Regions from separate parts of the Bacillus sp. V2I10 genome, predicted to be linked through region 2. Evidence: riboswitches for the same ligand, from Rfam matches in the RefSeq annotation. Region 2 holds a riboswitch; the other holds the start of a gene.
The links. Region 2 has a riboswitch for S-adenosylmethionine ahead of QFZ72_RS04965 (alpha/beta hydrolase). Riboswitches for the same ligand answer to the same signal wherever they lie in the genome.
Positions count from the first base shown of each region.

Region 1: it holds a riboswitch for S-adenosylmethionine, as region 2 does, so the genes downstream of both, QFZ72_RS00660 (LLM class flavin-dependent oxidoreductase) here and QFZ72_RS04965 (alpha/beta hydrolase) in region 2, are expected to answer to the same signal.

Region 1 is NZ_JAUSYV010000001.1:127,650-135,806, forward strand. It holds gene QFZ72_RS00650 (D-alanine--D-alanine ligase) at 1-718, opposite strand, end outside; gene QFZ72_RS00655 (thioredoxin family protein) at 1,019-1,339, shown strand; SAM riboswitch class I at 1,398-1,502, shown strand; gene QFZ72_RS00660 (LLM class flavin-dependent oxidoreductase) at 1,584-2,648, shown strand; gene QFZ72_RS00665 (class I SAM-dependent methyltransferase) at 2,643-3,413, opposite strand; gene uptA (undecaprenyl phosphate transporter UptA) at 3,628-4,227, opposite strand; gene ytvI (sporulation integral membrane protein YtvI) at 4,291-5,325, opposite strand; gene QFZ72_RS00680 (hypothetical protein) at 5,393-6,145, opposite strand; gene QFZ72_RS00685 (AAA family ATPase) at 6,142-6,645, opposite strand; gene QFZ72_RS00690 (ATP-binding cassette domain-containing protein) at 6,654-7,010, opposite strand; gene QFZ72_RS00695 (GntR family transcriptional regulator) at 7,000-7,377, opposite strand; gene QFZ72_RS00700 (DUF3889 domain-containing protein) at 7,537-7,917, opposite strand; gene QFZ72_RS00705 (GNAT family N-acetyltransferase) at 8,049-8,157, opposite strand, start outside.
Region 2 is NZ_JAUSYV010000001.1:975,053-983,209, reverse strand. It holds gene QFZ72_RS04985 (MetQ/NlpA family ABC transporter substrate-binding protein) at 1-760, opposite strand, end outside; gene QFZ72_RS04980 (methionine ABC transporter permease) at 774-1,424, opposite strand; gene QFZ72_RS04975 (methionine ABC transporter ATP-binding protein) at 1,414-2,445, opposite strand; SAM riboswitch class I at 2,535-2,641, opposite strand; SAM riboswitch class I at 2,724-2,833, opposite strand; gene QFZ72_RS04970 (DUF4395 domain-containing protein) at 2,910-3,323, opposite strand; SAM riboswitch class I at 3,543-3,650, shown strand; gene QFZ72_RS04965 (alpha/beta hydrolase) at 3,723-4,493, shown strand; gene QFZ72_RS04960 (AAA family ATPase) at 4,544-5,278, shown strand; T-box leader at 5,326-5,600, shown strand; gene metG (methionine--tRNA ligase) at 5,655-7,283, shown strand; gene QFZ72_RS04950 (ATP-binding protein) at 7,576-8,157, shown strand, end outside.

The DNA.
Region 1 (8,157 bases), 850 kb from region 2:
AACAGCTTGGTTCATCGTTTCCAATGACGCCAATTTCGATTTCACGTCCGATAATGCCTTCTTCAATAATAATCTTGCGGTCATAATTGAATGCCTCATCAAAAGCTTTTACAAGTGATTCCCGGTCTTTGCATTTGCTGATGCCGACACTTGATCCAAGATTTGCTGGTTTCACAAAGCATGGGTAGCCTAGCTCCTGCTCAACTGTCTCGTAAGCTTTCTCCGGAGATTTCTTCCAGTCGTTTTTAATGAATGAAACGTATTTAGCCTGCTCGAGTCCGGCCTGTGCAAACAGGTTTTTCATGATCACTTTATCCATGCCGGCTGCAGAAGCAAGAACGCCATTCCCTACATAAGGAATATTCAGCAATTCAAGCATTCCCTGAACCGTTCCGTCTTCACCGTTTGGTCCATGCAGAAGCGGGAACACTACATCGATTTGCTCATGCTCATTGTCCGTCTTTGAAGGAAAGAGATCCTGATTCAAAGCAACCGGCGATACAGCTGTGCCGCCTTCTTTAAACTGAAGAGCAGCAACGTTTGCAGCAGGCTCCTGTAATTTTGCACCGCGGATCCATTCACCTTTATCTGAAATGTAGATTGGATGTATATCAAATTTGTTTGTATCTAAAGCTTTTATTACAGCAAGTGCGGTCTGCAATGAAACCTGATGCTCTGCTGACTTGCCGCCGTATAATAATCCGACTTTAATTTTCATGTGGATATCCCCCTAAAGAAAGTTCATCTCTTCTATATTATCATTTTCAAATCAAATTGTTATAGCCATCATGCAATTCTTTATAACATTCGAGTGACACGCCTTTTTCCGTCCGCTTTTGATGATCATATTTTCAGCTTTTTGAAGTGGTGGAGGAGCTATACAGGCTCTTTGGCTACCCGATATGGTTTTTTAGATGTTTCGCCAGAGCTTATTAAAAAGTTTACTTTGACCTGCATAAGCAATTCGTGAATGCAAAATCCTCATTATGTATTAAAATAAAAGCAAGGAGGCATGATCATGAAGCAAATTACATCCAAAGAACAGTTTCAAGAGTTAATTACACAAGATCAAGAGGTGCTAATCAAATTTTTCGCAGACTGGTGCCCTGACTGTACTAGAATGAATATGTTTATTGATGAAATCATTGAGGCTTATTCTAAATATGATTGGTACGAAATCAATAAGGACGAGTTCCCTGAACTTGCAGAAACTAATCAGGTAATGGGCATCCCAAGCATTCTGATCTTCAAAAACGGAGAAAAACTCGGGCATCTTCACAGCGCTAATGCAAAATCACCGGAGCAAGTAACTGAATTCCTGCAAGAAAAGCTCGGCTGAGTTTTTAGAATTGACAGATTAAATAATTTTATTTATGATACAACTAATTTCATATGCTTTCTTATCAAGAGAGGTGGAGGGACATGGCCCTTTGAAGCCTCGGCAACGGATCTTAACAGAAACCGTGCCAATTCCAGCAAACGTTATGTTTGACAGATGAGATGGAACTGAAAACAGCAGATTCTGCCTCTCTTCTTACACAAGAGAGGCTTTTTTTATGCGGAGAGAGAGGAGTGTTTTATTGATGAAATATGGATTTTGGCTGCCGATCTTCGGCGGATGGCTCCGGAATGTGGAAAATGAGAATATGCCCCCGACCTATGCTTATGCACAAGAGGTCATTCAGAAGGCGGAAAAATGGGGTTATGATACAACCTTGATTGCCGAGCTTTACTTAAATGATATTAAAGGACCTGAGCATGATTCCCTCGAAGCATGGACCACAGCTGCCGCACTTGCAGCCGTGACAGACAAGATTGAAATCATGACCGCAGTAAGACCCGGTTTTCATAATCCCGCGGTCACAGCAAAAATGGCAGCCAACATCGATCACATCAGCAATGGCAGATTCACCTTAAACGTCGTATCAGCCTGGTGGGAAGAAGAAGCGCGGCAATATGGCGGAATTTTTACTGAGCATGATGCAAGATATGACCGGACCGAGGAATTCATCCAAGTATTAAAAGGGCTGTGGGAAAAAGAAACCTTCACCTATCAAGGTAATTTCTATCAGTTCAGCCATACACATCTCCATCCAAAGCCTGTGCAAAAGCCGAATCCGATTCTTTATGCAGGCGGCGAAAGCCCACGCGGAAAAGAAACCATTGCCAGACATTGTGATGCCTATGTTATGCACGGCGGAACGGTTGATGAAATCAGTTGCAAGATTGATGAGATGAAGAGGTTAAGAGCAACTGCTGAAGGCACACCGTTTCAATCCTTTGGAATGGCTGCTTACATTGTGTGCAGAGATACGGACGCTGAGGTTCAGGAGGAGCTAGCAAGAATCACGGATATTAAGGAATCTTCAGCTTATGCGGGATATAAAGATTTCACAACAAAATCCCAGCTTGAACAAAAGCTCGAGCTTTATGATTACTCTGTTTCAAATCGCGGATTGCGGCCGAATCTAATCGGAACGCCTGAGCAGATTGCAGATAAGATTATTCAGTATGAAGATGCCGGACTCGACTTGCTTCTGCTGCAATTCTCTCCGCAGCTAGAGGAAATGGAACGATTCTCAACGGAAGTCATGCCGCTTGTGGAAGAAAAAAGAAAAGCGAAACCAGAAAGCACATACTCTTCATGAGTATGTGCTTTCTGGTTTTCTTGCTTCAAACGTAATGGTTTGCTCCGCATGCACGGGTTCTTTTCCATATGTATAATCAGCTGATATCACAATGTCCGTAAATCCAAGCCGCTCTAAAACTAATTTAAATTCACGTACACCGTACCATCTCATCGCAAACCTCTGCAGTTCAGTGTCAATCAGCTTCCCATCCTGCCACTTTTCATATTTCAAATAGCTTACCGAATACTGCTCAAGGTAATTCACTTCCACTCGCTTTGATTCCATTGTAATAACGTTATGTTCGGGTGTAACCCAAGTTTTCGTCTTGACTTCATTTAGGGCTGTATCAGGCTGAAGATACAAATCAAGAATCAGACGGCCGCCTGCAGCCAGGTGATCGTAAAAATTCTTAAGCGCCAAAATGGATTGCTTTCTGTCTTCAATCAGCAAAAACGTCCCCGCTGGAATGATAATCGCCTCAAAGGTGCGGGGGAGTTTCATTTCGCTCATTCCCATTTCCTTCAGGACTGGAGACAGCCCCCTCTCCTCGCAGCGCTTTCTGCATGACTCGAGCATGTCTGGCGATTGATCGATTCCTTCTATTTTCAGCCCATCCTGAAGCAAAGGAATATAGATTCTTCCTGACCCGGCACCCGGCTCTAAAATACGTCCTTTTACGTCACTAAGACGCTCACGGTAATATTCGATGTCTCCAAATGAATGGCCGACCGGCTTATCGATATCATAAACTTCCGTTGCAAGCTTGCTGTAGCTGCTGAACATGTAACCAGCCTCCCCGGTAGAATTATGTTATTATTTATAGCCTTAATCCTGTGCCTCATACATCAGAAATGCGGAATCGCCCGTTAAGCTACGGAAGACAGAAAAGTCCGGGTTTTTGCCGGATTTGTTCTGGCCGAGGAGTTTGGCGATAGTGCTGGACCTCAATGCGAAAAATTACTGTCTTATCTTATCCAATCAAACGTTTGTTTAACTCTTAAATCTTTTTTGTGCGCGGATCATTGCGCTTTACAAGATAGTAGCCGATACCTGCAAGCGCCATAATAATGACAATCGGAATAATATATGGCTCAGCAGCATATTTAATCTCGGTCCAATTCGTGCCGAGCTGTATCCCCAAATACAAAAAGAAAATAGTCCATGGAATCATGGCAGCAACAGTATAAATTGTAAATCTCCATAAAGGCATCTTTCCGATCCCAGCAGGAATGGAAATGGCATGTCTCACAACCGGAATGAATCTCGCTGTAAAAATAACCCCGGCGCCATATTTTTCAAACCAGGCCTCTGATAGATCCAAATGATGTTTATTAATAAATAAAAACTTCCCGAACTTTTCAAGAAAGGGTCTTCCGCCATAATACCCCATCCAATAAAGGAAAACTTGTGCAAGCGTTCCGCCTATCACTCCGGCAACAACCGCTCCCGTAAACTTAATTTGCCCAAGAGAGATTAAATAGCCGCCATACCCCAGAACAATTTCACTTGGAATAACCTCAACCATTAAACCCAGAGCAATTCCGTAATAGCCTAAATCAGCCAGAACCTCTAAAAGTGAATAAATGAATTCCTTCATATTTGCTCCTCTGCTTTGTATTTTCTATAAAGAAAACAGCATGATCGCTCCTGTATTCTCGGGTTAGAATTTAAAGTCCGTTCGAATCATGCGGGCTTTACGAAGTGTGTCAAAGACAATGACAAGCGCCGGTCCTGCGAATAAACCGATAAATCCAAGGAGTTTAAACCCTATGAACAGGCTGATCAGCGCCGCTAAAGGTGTAATGCCCATACTGCTTGAAAAGATTTTAGGTTCAATGACCCTTCTGACCACAGTGATGACTAAAAAGAGGATCACCAGCCCAATTGATAAAGCTTGGTCATTTTGAAAAAATGCGTAGATTGCCCATGGAACGAGGAAAGATCCTGTTCCGAGAATCGGCAGAATATCCACAATGACAATCAGGAGAGACAAGACCACCGTGTAGGGAACTCCCAGGATGGAAAGACCTGCAAACGCCATCACGAAAGTCAGAGCACTTAAAAAAATCTGCGCTTTTACAAACCCAATACCTGCTTTATTTAATTCTTCCAGGACAAGAGTCAGTTTCTCTTTCGTTTTCTCGGTTAAACTGTCTGCAATCATCTTTTTTAATCGCGGAAGCTCAAGGCTGAATAAATATAAGGCGATTAGATAGATCAGGATTTCAAACATAAAACCAGGAAGGAAGGCGATAAAATCAAGCAAGCTGTTTAAAAAACCATTCACGCCTTCTTCAAATGATTTAAGTCCTGCTGTAAACGATTCCTCAAGTGATTGAACAACTCCTCTTGGAATGGTTTCCTGCACTTGTTCCCATTTCGTTAAAGTGGGCTGAATGATGCTTGCATAAACCTCTTTAATGATTTCAGGGAGACTCGATGCAAATGAAACAAATTGATCAAAGACAACTTTAACTGTAAAGTAGCCAATCATCCCCAGCAGTGCAACATAGGCTGTAAATGCGGCAAAAACGGCAAGACCGCGTCCAAATTTCAAGTGTTTTTGCAGCCTTTGCACAGCCCCTTCCAGTAAGAGCGCAGTAATTAATGCGAATAGAAGAGATAGGCTTAGCGGCAAAAGGATCATGACCACGACAATTAAAATACTGAGCAAAATCCATTTTTTCTTGTTCACCTTTTCGTTTCCCCTTTTAATATATATGCGTGTTCCTTTTATTATAATCTATTAAAAGGAAATCAAGTTATATACTAAAAAAAAAAGCAAGCCATAGTTTTAGCCTGCTTTTAAAATTAATTATCGAGAAGAAACTGTCTTTGCGGCGGCTTTTATCAATACAAACCAGCCTATTGCAAGGAAGACCGCCGATTCCAAACAAATAAGCAAAATACTGAATGGCCTGATCGCCTCCAAACTCAAAAACAAGTTTGATAAACTCGTCGCGGACAACTGGAATGAACAGAAGGACAGCAGCCAATCCAATCGCGGCATATCCCCCTATTAAACCAAAGCGGTAAAACAAACTGCCGAGCAAAAAGAAGCCGGACAATAAGAAAAAACAGATAGCGCCGTCAATAAAGAAATTGACTAGATACAGATTTTCATAACCAAGAATCTTTGCAAAGTAAAACATCTTCAGATCTGCTCGAACTATACTTGATTCTATTCCTTCAAGCACCATGATCAAAAGAGTATGCGCAGCCGCCATAAATATAGCAAGCAAAAGGAGAAAGAGACTCGTGGCTGCATAATAATTTTTTCTGGTTGACCCTATTTTGATGCTGAACGGATACGTTTCTTTTACAGTCAGAAACCCGGCAATGGCACTGAAAATATAAACCGCTATTCCGCTTGAGACCGTCAGATTCCCTCCAGTTGAAAGCTGAATGCCAAAGGAAAGAGCCATGCAGCTGATCAGGATGGTCCAGAAAATCGTGAGTGAATTTCGAATATCCAATACTTCAAACAGTAAGATTCCGCGACATTGTCTCATCATGCAGAAACCCCGCCTTTCGGTTTTGCTGTTAAATAAATCATTAAATCCTGAACCGGCACATGTTCAACCTGCAATCCAGCCTCATTAGCTTCCATGCGGTTTTCTCCGTACAGGACGGCCTGTTCCATACTTCCAAATGATTTGCGGTAAACCACATTTTTGTTTTTTATAAATTCTGAAACGGCGGCTGAAGATCCATTGACCACAAATGATTCCTCTCTTAGTTCATCTGTATTTTTCTGCATCAGCAGCCTGCCTTCAGATACAATCAGCACTTCTTCCAGCAGCCGGCTTATTTCGTCTATTAAATGAGTGGATAAAATAAATGTCCGCGGATATTCTTCGTACTCTTCCAAAAGCAAATCATAAAACTTACTTCTCGCTGCTGCATCAAGTCCGATATACGGCTCATCAAATATCGAAATCGGCGATCTGCTTGCAAGACCAACTGTTATGCCCAGCGCAGATTCCATTCCCTTTGATAAAGTTTTGATTTTCATATTTTCATTCAGAAAAAATCCTCAAGCAGTTTTTCAGCTGTTTCCCGGCTCCAATTTGGGTAAAAGTAATTTGCAATCTTAAGGATATCTTTTATCTTTAACCCTTTTTTAAAATTTTCGCTTTCATTGATCAAACAGATTGACTCCGTTATTTCTTGATTTTCAAAAGGCTTTTGGTTATTAATTAAGACTGATCCCCCAGTAGGCATAATCTGACCGGCAAGAATTTGCATCAATGTTGTTTTACCGGCTCCATTCCTGCCCAGCAGTCCGTAAATCTTATTTTCTTCAAGCTGCAGGGTGATGCCGTCAAGCGCTCTTTTTTCGCCATAAACCTTCGTTAATCCGCTAATGTTAACTTTCATTAAGGCCGCTCCCCTTTTCAAGCATTTCTTTTAAGTCGTTTACACTGATATTCAGTTTTGCCGCTTCAGATTTCAGCGGCAAAATAAATGCTTCATAAAATTGCTCTTTACGCTTTTGAAGCAGTTTCCCCTTTGCCCCTTCAGCTACAAACATTCCAATCCCTCTCTTCTTGAAAAGAATGCCTTTCTCCACTAATTGATTGATTCCCTTTGCCGCTGTTGCCGGATTAATTTGATAATGTGCCGCAAACTCATTTGTTGATGGAATTCTTTCTCCTTCCTGAACCATGCCATTGATGATGTCATTTTCTATCTGTTCCGCTATTTGCTGAAATATTGGCCTGTCGGTATCTAAAAATGGATTCATATGACCCCTCTTTCGGTTCACTTGTTAGTTGGTTAGTTACTTATGTAATCAACTATATACCATAATGTAAAACATTGTCAATGATAACATCCTTTTTTTAGAAAAAATGGGTCAGTTCTAAATAAAAAAGACGATCCCTTAACGGGATCGCCTGTTTTATTATATTTTCTCAAATGTAACCTTGACCACTTTTTTGGTTTTTTCATTATATTCAACTAAAACAAGCACTTGAAACGTTTTATTCTTTTCCTTCAGCGTAAGCTTGAACGTTTCGATTGAAGTTTCTGTTTTTCTCTTTTTTCCTACGTGCTGGTAGTCTGTGATTTGAGCACCAGGGTATTTTTCCATGGTCTTGCGCATAGCAACTCTTCCGTACTCTTCATAAGAAAGAACTTTAGTTTCTGCATGAGCATGAACAGAAAACGCGGTCGTACTTCCTGCCAAACAGAAAATCAATAAGATGTTCAACCAGCTCTTCATTTTTACGATCCCTTCTTTCTTTTTGGCTGTGTTCGCAAAGATTGCTGTTTTCAATTTCACGTTTATCAGGCTCATATCGTGCTCATTTCTTTAAAATCTTTCGAAGTTTTTCCGCAATGAGCGATTTATGAAAAGCAACAATCTTTTAGAAAAGAACCTTCTTTTTCATAGGGTTTGTAAATGAATGAATTCTATGCAGACATCTCTTTGATCATAAACACTTGCTCTGCTTTTTCTATGAAACCCTCTTTTTCTAAGATTTCATGGACCAGATGATTGGATTTCGATAGATTGACAGCC
Region 2 (8,157 bases):
CAGCTGTATCCTCTTCTTGATAAAGCTGAACAATGCGTTTCAGTTCTTTGCGGTCCTTATCTTCTGTACGCGCTGCAATAATGTTGATATATGGAGTAGCCGTTTCATCTTCATGGAAAATTGAGTCTTTCACTGGGTTAAAGCCTGCATCTACCGCAATGCCATTATTAATGATCGATCCTGCTACATCCGGTAATACACGCGGTGTCTGGCCTGCAACAACAGGAACAATTTCTAATTTTTTCGGATTTGAAACAATTTTGTCCAATGAACCATTTCCATCAAAGTCCTCCGGAAGCTCAATCAAGCCTGCATCCTGAAGCAGAAGGAACGCTCTGCCCATATTGGTTGCTTCATTTGGAACGGCAATCTTTCCGCCATCCGGAATGTCTTTGATGGATTTATATTTTTCAGAATAAAGTCCAAGTGGAGCAATCACAGTTGTACCGATTGGTGAAAGATCAAGATCATGTTCTTTTTTAAATGCGTTAAAATAAGAGATTGTCTGGAATGCATTTGCATCAAGCTCACCTTCTGCCAGTGCCAGGTTTGGCTGAACGTAATCTGAGAATGTCACAATCTCAATGTTGATGCCTTCTTTTTCGGCTTTCTTTGCAACAAAATCCCAAATGCGGTTATCTGATCCGCTTACGCCGATTTTGACATTTACTTCTTCTTTCCCGTTTACTGTTTTATTTCCGCAGCCCGCAGCAAGAGCTCCCAATACTAGAATAAGTGCTAAGATAATAAATTTTTTCATTCTGTTTCTCTCCCTATCGTCTTCTGATTTTTTTAGATAATAAGTTTCCGGATGATTGAAGTCCCTGAACGAGTACAACAAGGATTGTAACGGTAATAATCATGACAACTGTATCAAAGCGCTGATAGCCGTATGTTATGGCGAGATCCCCGAGCCCGCCGCCGCCGACAGCTCCAGCCATCGCTGATGCCCCGACAAGACCAACCGTTGCGATTGTAAGACTTAATACAAGCGAGCTTAATGCTTCCGGTACGATGAATTTAAAGATGATTTGCGCTGGTGTTGCTCCCATAGCTTCTGCTGCCTCTATGACCCCTGGGTCCACTTCTAATAATGAGTTCTCAATCAATCTCGCAATATATGGACCTGCATAAAAGACAAGCGGTACTACAGCAGCTGCAGTCCCAATTGATGTTCCTACAATTAATCTGGTAAGCGGGACAATCGCGACCATTAATATGATGAAAGGTACAGAACGGAAGATATTGACGACACCGTTCAAGATATTAAAAATAATGGCATTTTCCCATAGGTGCCCTTTTCTTGTAATGACCAGCAGCACACCAAGCGGCAGTCCGATCAAGGTTGAGAAAAGCAATGAAAAACCGGTCATCGCAAGTGTTTCAATCAGTGCATCAATAATTTGCTGTGAATTAACTAGCATGTACTTCCACCTCTTTCACTGTGACATTTTCCTGATTCATAACTAATAACGCCCGTTTAATTTCGCTTTCCGCTCCCTGCAGCTCGACAATCAAATGTCCAAAAGGAATGCCCTGAAGCTCTGTGATGTTTCCAAATAAAACATTGATATCAAGATCAAACCGTTTAGCAATCTGAGAAAGCAGCGGCTGTCCCGAAGATTTGCCGACAAAGTTAATTTTGAAAATCTGTCCCTGTGCATTCTCATCCTGCACTAATTTCAGCACAGACACAGGGATGGAATCATTCAGAACAGAGCTGACAAAGTTCGAAGCTGTTTTTGTTTGAGGATTTGAGAAAACATCAAAAACTGAGTCTGACTCGATAATTTTTCCGCCCTCAATTACAGCAACCCTATCGCAAACCTCCCTAATAACTGACATCTCATGGGTGATCATTAAAATCGTAATGTTGTATTCCTGATTGATTTTTTTCAAAAGCTTCAGAATGGACCCGGTTGTTTGCGGATCAAGTGCAGATGTTGCTTCATCACACAATAGAATGGAAGGCTGTGTAGCAAGTGCTCTGGCAATGCCGACACGCTGTTTTTGACCCCCTGATAGTTGGTCTGGATATTGATTTGCTTTGTCCTCTAATCCTACAAACGACAATAGTTCTGTTACTCTTTCTTTGATTTCTTTTTGAGAAGCTTTTGCAAGAAGGAGCGGCATCGCAACATTGGCGAAGACCGTTTTGGAATTCAGCAGATTGAAATGCTGAAAGACCATGCCGATTTTGCGCTTAACCTGTCTTACTTCCTTTTGGGAAAGAGTCGTTAAATCGAGATTATCAACAATGATTTTTCCGGAGCTTGGACGCTCTAATAAATTAACTGTGCGGATCAGTGTGCTTTTACCGGCTCCGCTGAATCCGATCACACCGCAAATCTCCCCCTGCTTCACATGAAGATCAATGCCGTCAAGTGCTCTCACTTCATTTCCGCCGCTGTTATAAACCTTTGTGACACCTTCAAATTGAATCATATGTACGCCTCCCGCTAATTTATAAATAAAAAAACCCTCTTCTATCCGACAAGAAGAGGGCATGAATTCATAAAGAATCACTAGGTCTCTTCTTATCTCCCAGGCTTTTCGCCTGCTGGAATTGGCACAGTACTATTTAAAAAAGTCCGCTGCCGAAGCATCATCAGGCCAGTCCCTCCGCTTCTCTGGATAAGAAATCTATTTATTTTTTGAAAACAAAAAACCTCTTCCTGAAAGCCAAGAAGAGGGTAAGATCATAGGTAAAAGACCGTTCACTCTTCTTATCTCTCAAGCGAAATCACGCTTGTTGGAGTTGGCACAGTTCTCATGATTGAGTCTGCTGCCGAGGTTTCAAAGGGCCAAATCCCTCCACCTCTCGTGATAAGAAGTTTCATATTTTCGATGTGAGTCCTACTTTACGCTGGTATTTTCATAAAGTCAACACTTTTTTTAAAAAAATATGACTACTTTGAATGCCTGCGGTATCGGTATTGCTGCCACTGAAAACGAATAAAGCAGCCAACACAAAAGCCTAATATGGCAACGAATGCAGCAAGCGCGACCATAGCGGTAAAGATATAGGCAAGTGTCATCCAATTCATCATATAGCCAAGAAAACCAAGGCTAAGACAGATGACTGCAATCAGCTGATTAAACTGCTGCTGCTCAAAATCCTCCGGAATGTATTCTGAAGGCTTTTTTCTTAAAAAGAGCTTTGCTGTCTTCATAATAGGATTAAATTTAAAAAGAAGCCCCATTAATCCTGCTATTAGAGGTATAAGAAGAATCCAGCCGGATCCTATTATCCAGGTGCATGCTACGGATAAAACAATAAACCATTGATTCGTTAATACAAGAGGTTTAGGAATGGTATTCACTTAAATCCCACCTGTCTGATTGGAATATAAGTATTTTACTCTTGTTTTTGTCTTTTGTGAAGACAAATGCTTCACGGCGATTTCATCCCCCTTAAAAAAGCGCGTGAATGAGGTACTCAAATCGCTGGTTCTCCGCTTTCACGACCTCAAAATTTATTGACAGTTAAAAGCTGCTCATGATAAGATCGTTAAAACCAACTAAACCAATCAGAATTAAATAAATTATCAAGAGTGAACGAGAGATCTGGCTCCGCGACTTCACAGCAACCACCGGCAAACGGAAAGGTGCTCCCACCAGCAAAGCTGCTGTGCTTTGGTTGATAGAGAAAAACCCTCTCTTTACAGCCAATGAAAGAGAGGGTTTTTCTTTTATGATTTGATGAATTGGAGGAATCAAAAATGGCTGAAACGATTTACTCTGTATTGCCAGGTGCTGAAAGCTTTTTTTATAAAGGAAATGAGATTGGCATTTTGCTTTGCCATGGATTTGTCGGAACACCTCAAAGTGTAGGAGAACTGGGAAAACTGCTTGCTGATAAAGGCTTTACCGTCCTTGCCCCGCGGTTAAAAGGTCACGGTACAGATGCTCACGAGCTTGAAGCCTGCTGTTATCTGGATTGGATCAAAGACATTGAACAGGCTTATTTAAAGCTGAAAAAAATCTGCCGGAAAGTATTTATTGCAGGTCAATCTATGGGCGGTATCCTAGCTGTGCATTTAGCTGGCAAATACAAAGAAATCAGCGGTGTGATTACGATTAATGCTGCTTTAAGCGTGCCTGGATATGAGTCTTTCGAAGATCTAACTGAACCAAGGTTCATTGCAGAAGGAAAACCGGATATAAAAGCAGAAGGAATCAAAGAAATTACTTACTCAGCTGTTCCGATTACAGCCGTTCATAATCTCCTTAATCTTATAAAATCTGTAAAACCAAAGCTTTCAGAAGTCTCATGTCCGCTGCTCGTTTTTAAATCCGAAGAAGACCATGTCGTCCCTCCGGACAGCTCCGATGCCCTTTTTGAAAACGTCTCATCATCTATGAAAAAAATCATCAGTCTAACTAACTCCTATCACGTTGCTTCCATGGATTACGATAAAGAAATCATTGCAGATAGAACCTCGGATTACATTCATTTGTGCTGTCATCCATTCTACAAAATTTCCGTTTAGCCAATGACTTTCATCCGGCATTCCTGCTAAACTAAGAGCAGGTGATAAACATGTTTTTAAAATTAATCAAATTAAATAAAGAAGAGATTCCTTCGTTTGAAGCGTATCCTTTTTCTATTCCTGCAATTTCACATTTGGATGAACTTAAAATTAAAAGCCCTGTTACTTTTTTTGCAGGTGAAAATGGATCCGGCAAATCGACATTGATGGAAGCCATTGCCTATCAGTGCGGGTTTAATACCGCTGGCGGCAGCCATCATCTTTATGAAACCAGAAGCTCTCAATCTGATTTAGGAAAGTATATCAAGCTTGCCTGGATGCCTAAAGTTAAAAATGGCTTTTTCCTAAGAGCTGAGTCCTTTTATCAGTTTGCATCCTATCTGGAAGAATTAAATGAAGAGCCATTGTCAGGTGACGTTTTTGGCCCGTATGGCGGTAAATCACTCCATCATCAATCACATGGTGAATCTTTTTTATCCCTCTTTCTCAATCGTTTCGGAAAGAAAGCTGTTTATTTACTGGATGAGCCAGAGGCTGCTCTTTCTCCATCAAGACAGCTGACCCTTCTCCGCATCATTCATGACTTAACAAAAGACGGTGACACGCAATTTATTATTGCCACACATTCTCCTATCCTGCTTGGATTTCCCGGGGCAAATATACTAAGCTTTGATTCGGAACGCATAGCTGAAATCGATTATACGGAGACGGATCATTATCAGATTACAAAGTATTTTTTGGAGAATCGCAATCGGTTTTTGGAAGAGCTTTTTAAAGAAGAATAATCTGAGTATTTACACCTTTCCTCTTTTTGGATAAAATAAATGAAACAAGAAAAGCAATGACGAGGAAAAGTAAGTGATTCGGACGTCTGTACAGAGAGCTTCGGCAGCTGAAAAGAAGCAAGAAATCCGCCACTGAAAATGACCTTCCGAGCTTCACACCGAACATGATGTCAACTGTCATCATCTGTAGGCTGTGACGTGGTGGCTGACGTTACAACAGCATACGTATCGACACTTTTTTGTGCTCCGTACGGATAAAGGCAGATCATGTGAATGGTCTGCAAACTAAGGTGGTACCGCGAATTTAAACCTCGTCCTTAGACTTACTTAAGTCTATGGATGAGGTTTTTTTATGTTCAAAAGGAGGAAAAATGACATGTCTATTTTTATTGGAGGAGCATGGCCTTACGCAAATGGATCCTTGCATATTGGTCATATCGCAAGTCTATTGCCAGGAGATATTTTAGCAAGATATTATCGTTTAAAAGGGGAAGATGTTTTATATGTCTCAGGAAGTGACTGCAATGGGACCCCCATTTCAATCAGGGCCATACAGGAAAATGTTCCGGCTCATGTTATCGCAGACCGTTATCATAAGGAATTTACGGATTCCTTTCAAAAGCTCGGGTTCAGTTACGACTGCTATACACGCACAGATCATCCGCATCACCATCAAGCTGTACAGGACATTTTTCTTTCCCTGCTGGAAAACGGATTCCTTTACGAAAAAGAAACACTGCAGGCATACTGCGGACATTGTCAGCAATTTTTGCCTGACCGGTATGTCGAAGGAATCTGCCCAATTTGTTCAGCTCATGCACGAGGAGATCAATGTGATGCCTGCGCAAGTATTCTTGACCCGCTTTGGCTGACTGATAAAAAATGCAAGCTCTGCGGTCATGAGCCTCTTGGCAAGCTGACAGGACATTATTACTTTGAGCTTTCAGCCTTGCAAGAACAACTTGAAGTGTATGTAAAAAAAGCAGAAGATGCGCAGGTGTGGCGGGATAATGCCATTAAGCTGACACAGCGGTATTTATCTGAGGGACTTCTGGACAGATCTGCCACCAGAGATCTTCCGATTGGCGTACCTGTTCCTGTAAAGGGATATGAAGAGAAGAAAATATATGTCTGGATTGAAGCTGTATCCGGTTACCTGTCAGCAAGTAAGCAGTGGTCTGATGAAAATCAGCAAGATTGGCTGAAATTTTGGGATGGAGATACTAGAGCCTATTATGTTCATGGAAAAGACAACATCCCATTTCATTCCATCATTTGGCCTGGAATATTAATGGGACTTGGCGGCTTGAAACTCCCGGATCGCATGATCTCAAGCGAATACTTGACGATTGAAAAGAAAAAGTTATCAACGAGCGGAAATTGGGCCGTTTGGGTTCCGGATATCCTTAAGGATTATCATCCGGACTCCATCCGTTATTTCTTGACCATTAATGCACCTGAGAAGCGAGATACCGATTTTTCATGGCGTGAATTCATCCGCTCTCATAACAGCGAGCTGCTCGGTGCATTTGGAAATCTCGTAAATCGGACATTTAAGTTTATCGAAAAGTCTTTTTCTTCAATAGTAAGACCAGCTGTTCTTGACCACGAAGTTGAACGGGAAATAAAGCAGCTCTATCAAACGATTAGCAGCCAAATCGAAAGCGGACAATTTAAAGCAGCTCTCGATCATCTCTTTTCTTTCATTCGTCGCATAAATAAATTTTTTGACGAGCAAAAGCCTTGGATTTCTGTTAAAGAAAACACTGCTGATTGTGAAAAAACACTCTTTACTTGCACCGTCGCCATTGCAAACTTATCTATTTTACTGCAGCCATTTCTGCCATTTTCGAGCAATGAGATTCAAGAAATAATGGGCTTTTATGCTGATGCGTGGACCTATACTCCGCTTGATTCAGTAATTGAGCTAAGCGACGTTAAACCATTATTTGAACGGATTGATTTAAGCCGGATTGAAGAGGAAGTTTCTAGATTGGGATCTTGAATCTCTCGGAAGACCAGGGCGGAGAGCTCCTGATTTTTTAGGGTATCTCATTATCTTTTGACAAGCCCGATTCGAGGGAGTTTGTCATATCAGACGAAAAAAGGCAAGATGATCAGCCTATTCCTGAAAATACACGGTTCTTTGACGTATGCAGAATTTACTTGTATTCTTTCTATTAATAAGTTCAATAGTTTATAAAATTAAGAAAAAAAGGATTTAATAGTAGGAGGAATGCTGCCTGAAGACGATAAAAATACCTTTACAGATTAAAATACTCGGGCTGGTTCTATTATTGGGATTATTATTGATCCTGCTGCTGACAGGATTTTTCAGCTATATGGAAAGCAAACAAATCGAAGAAAATAAAGGAAGAATGGCACTGGAGTTATCAAAAACTGTCGCTCTCATGCCAACCATTATCGATGCATTTCAAACTGGCAATCCTTCCGAAACGATCCAGCCTTTAGCAGAAGAGATCAGGGAACAAACAGGTGCTGAGTTTATTGTAGTAGGGAATAAAGATGGCACACGTTATTCACATCCCATGAAGTCAGAAATTGGGAGAAAAATGACGGGAGGAGATAACGATAGAGCCATTATCAAAGGGGAATTTTATGTTTCAAAAGCTAATGGTTCACTTGGCCCGTCTCTTAGAGGGAAATCTCCTATTTTTAACAAACAGGGAGAGATTATTGGTCTCGTTTCAGTAGGATTTCTATTAGAAGACATCAACCAGCAAATCATGAAGAACTTCGTTAAAGTCCTGCTTGTTTCTCTTTTTGCCCTTTTTATATCCGTTATCGGAAGTATTTTGCTGTCAAGCAATATCCGCAGGGACACTATGGGGCTCGAACCGTATGAAATTGCTGCTCTT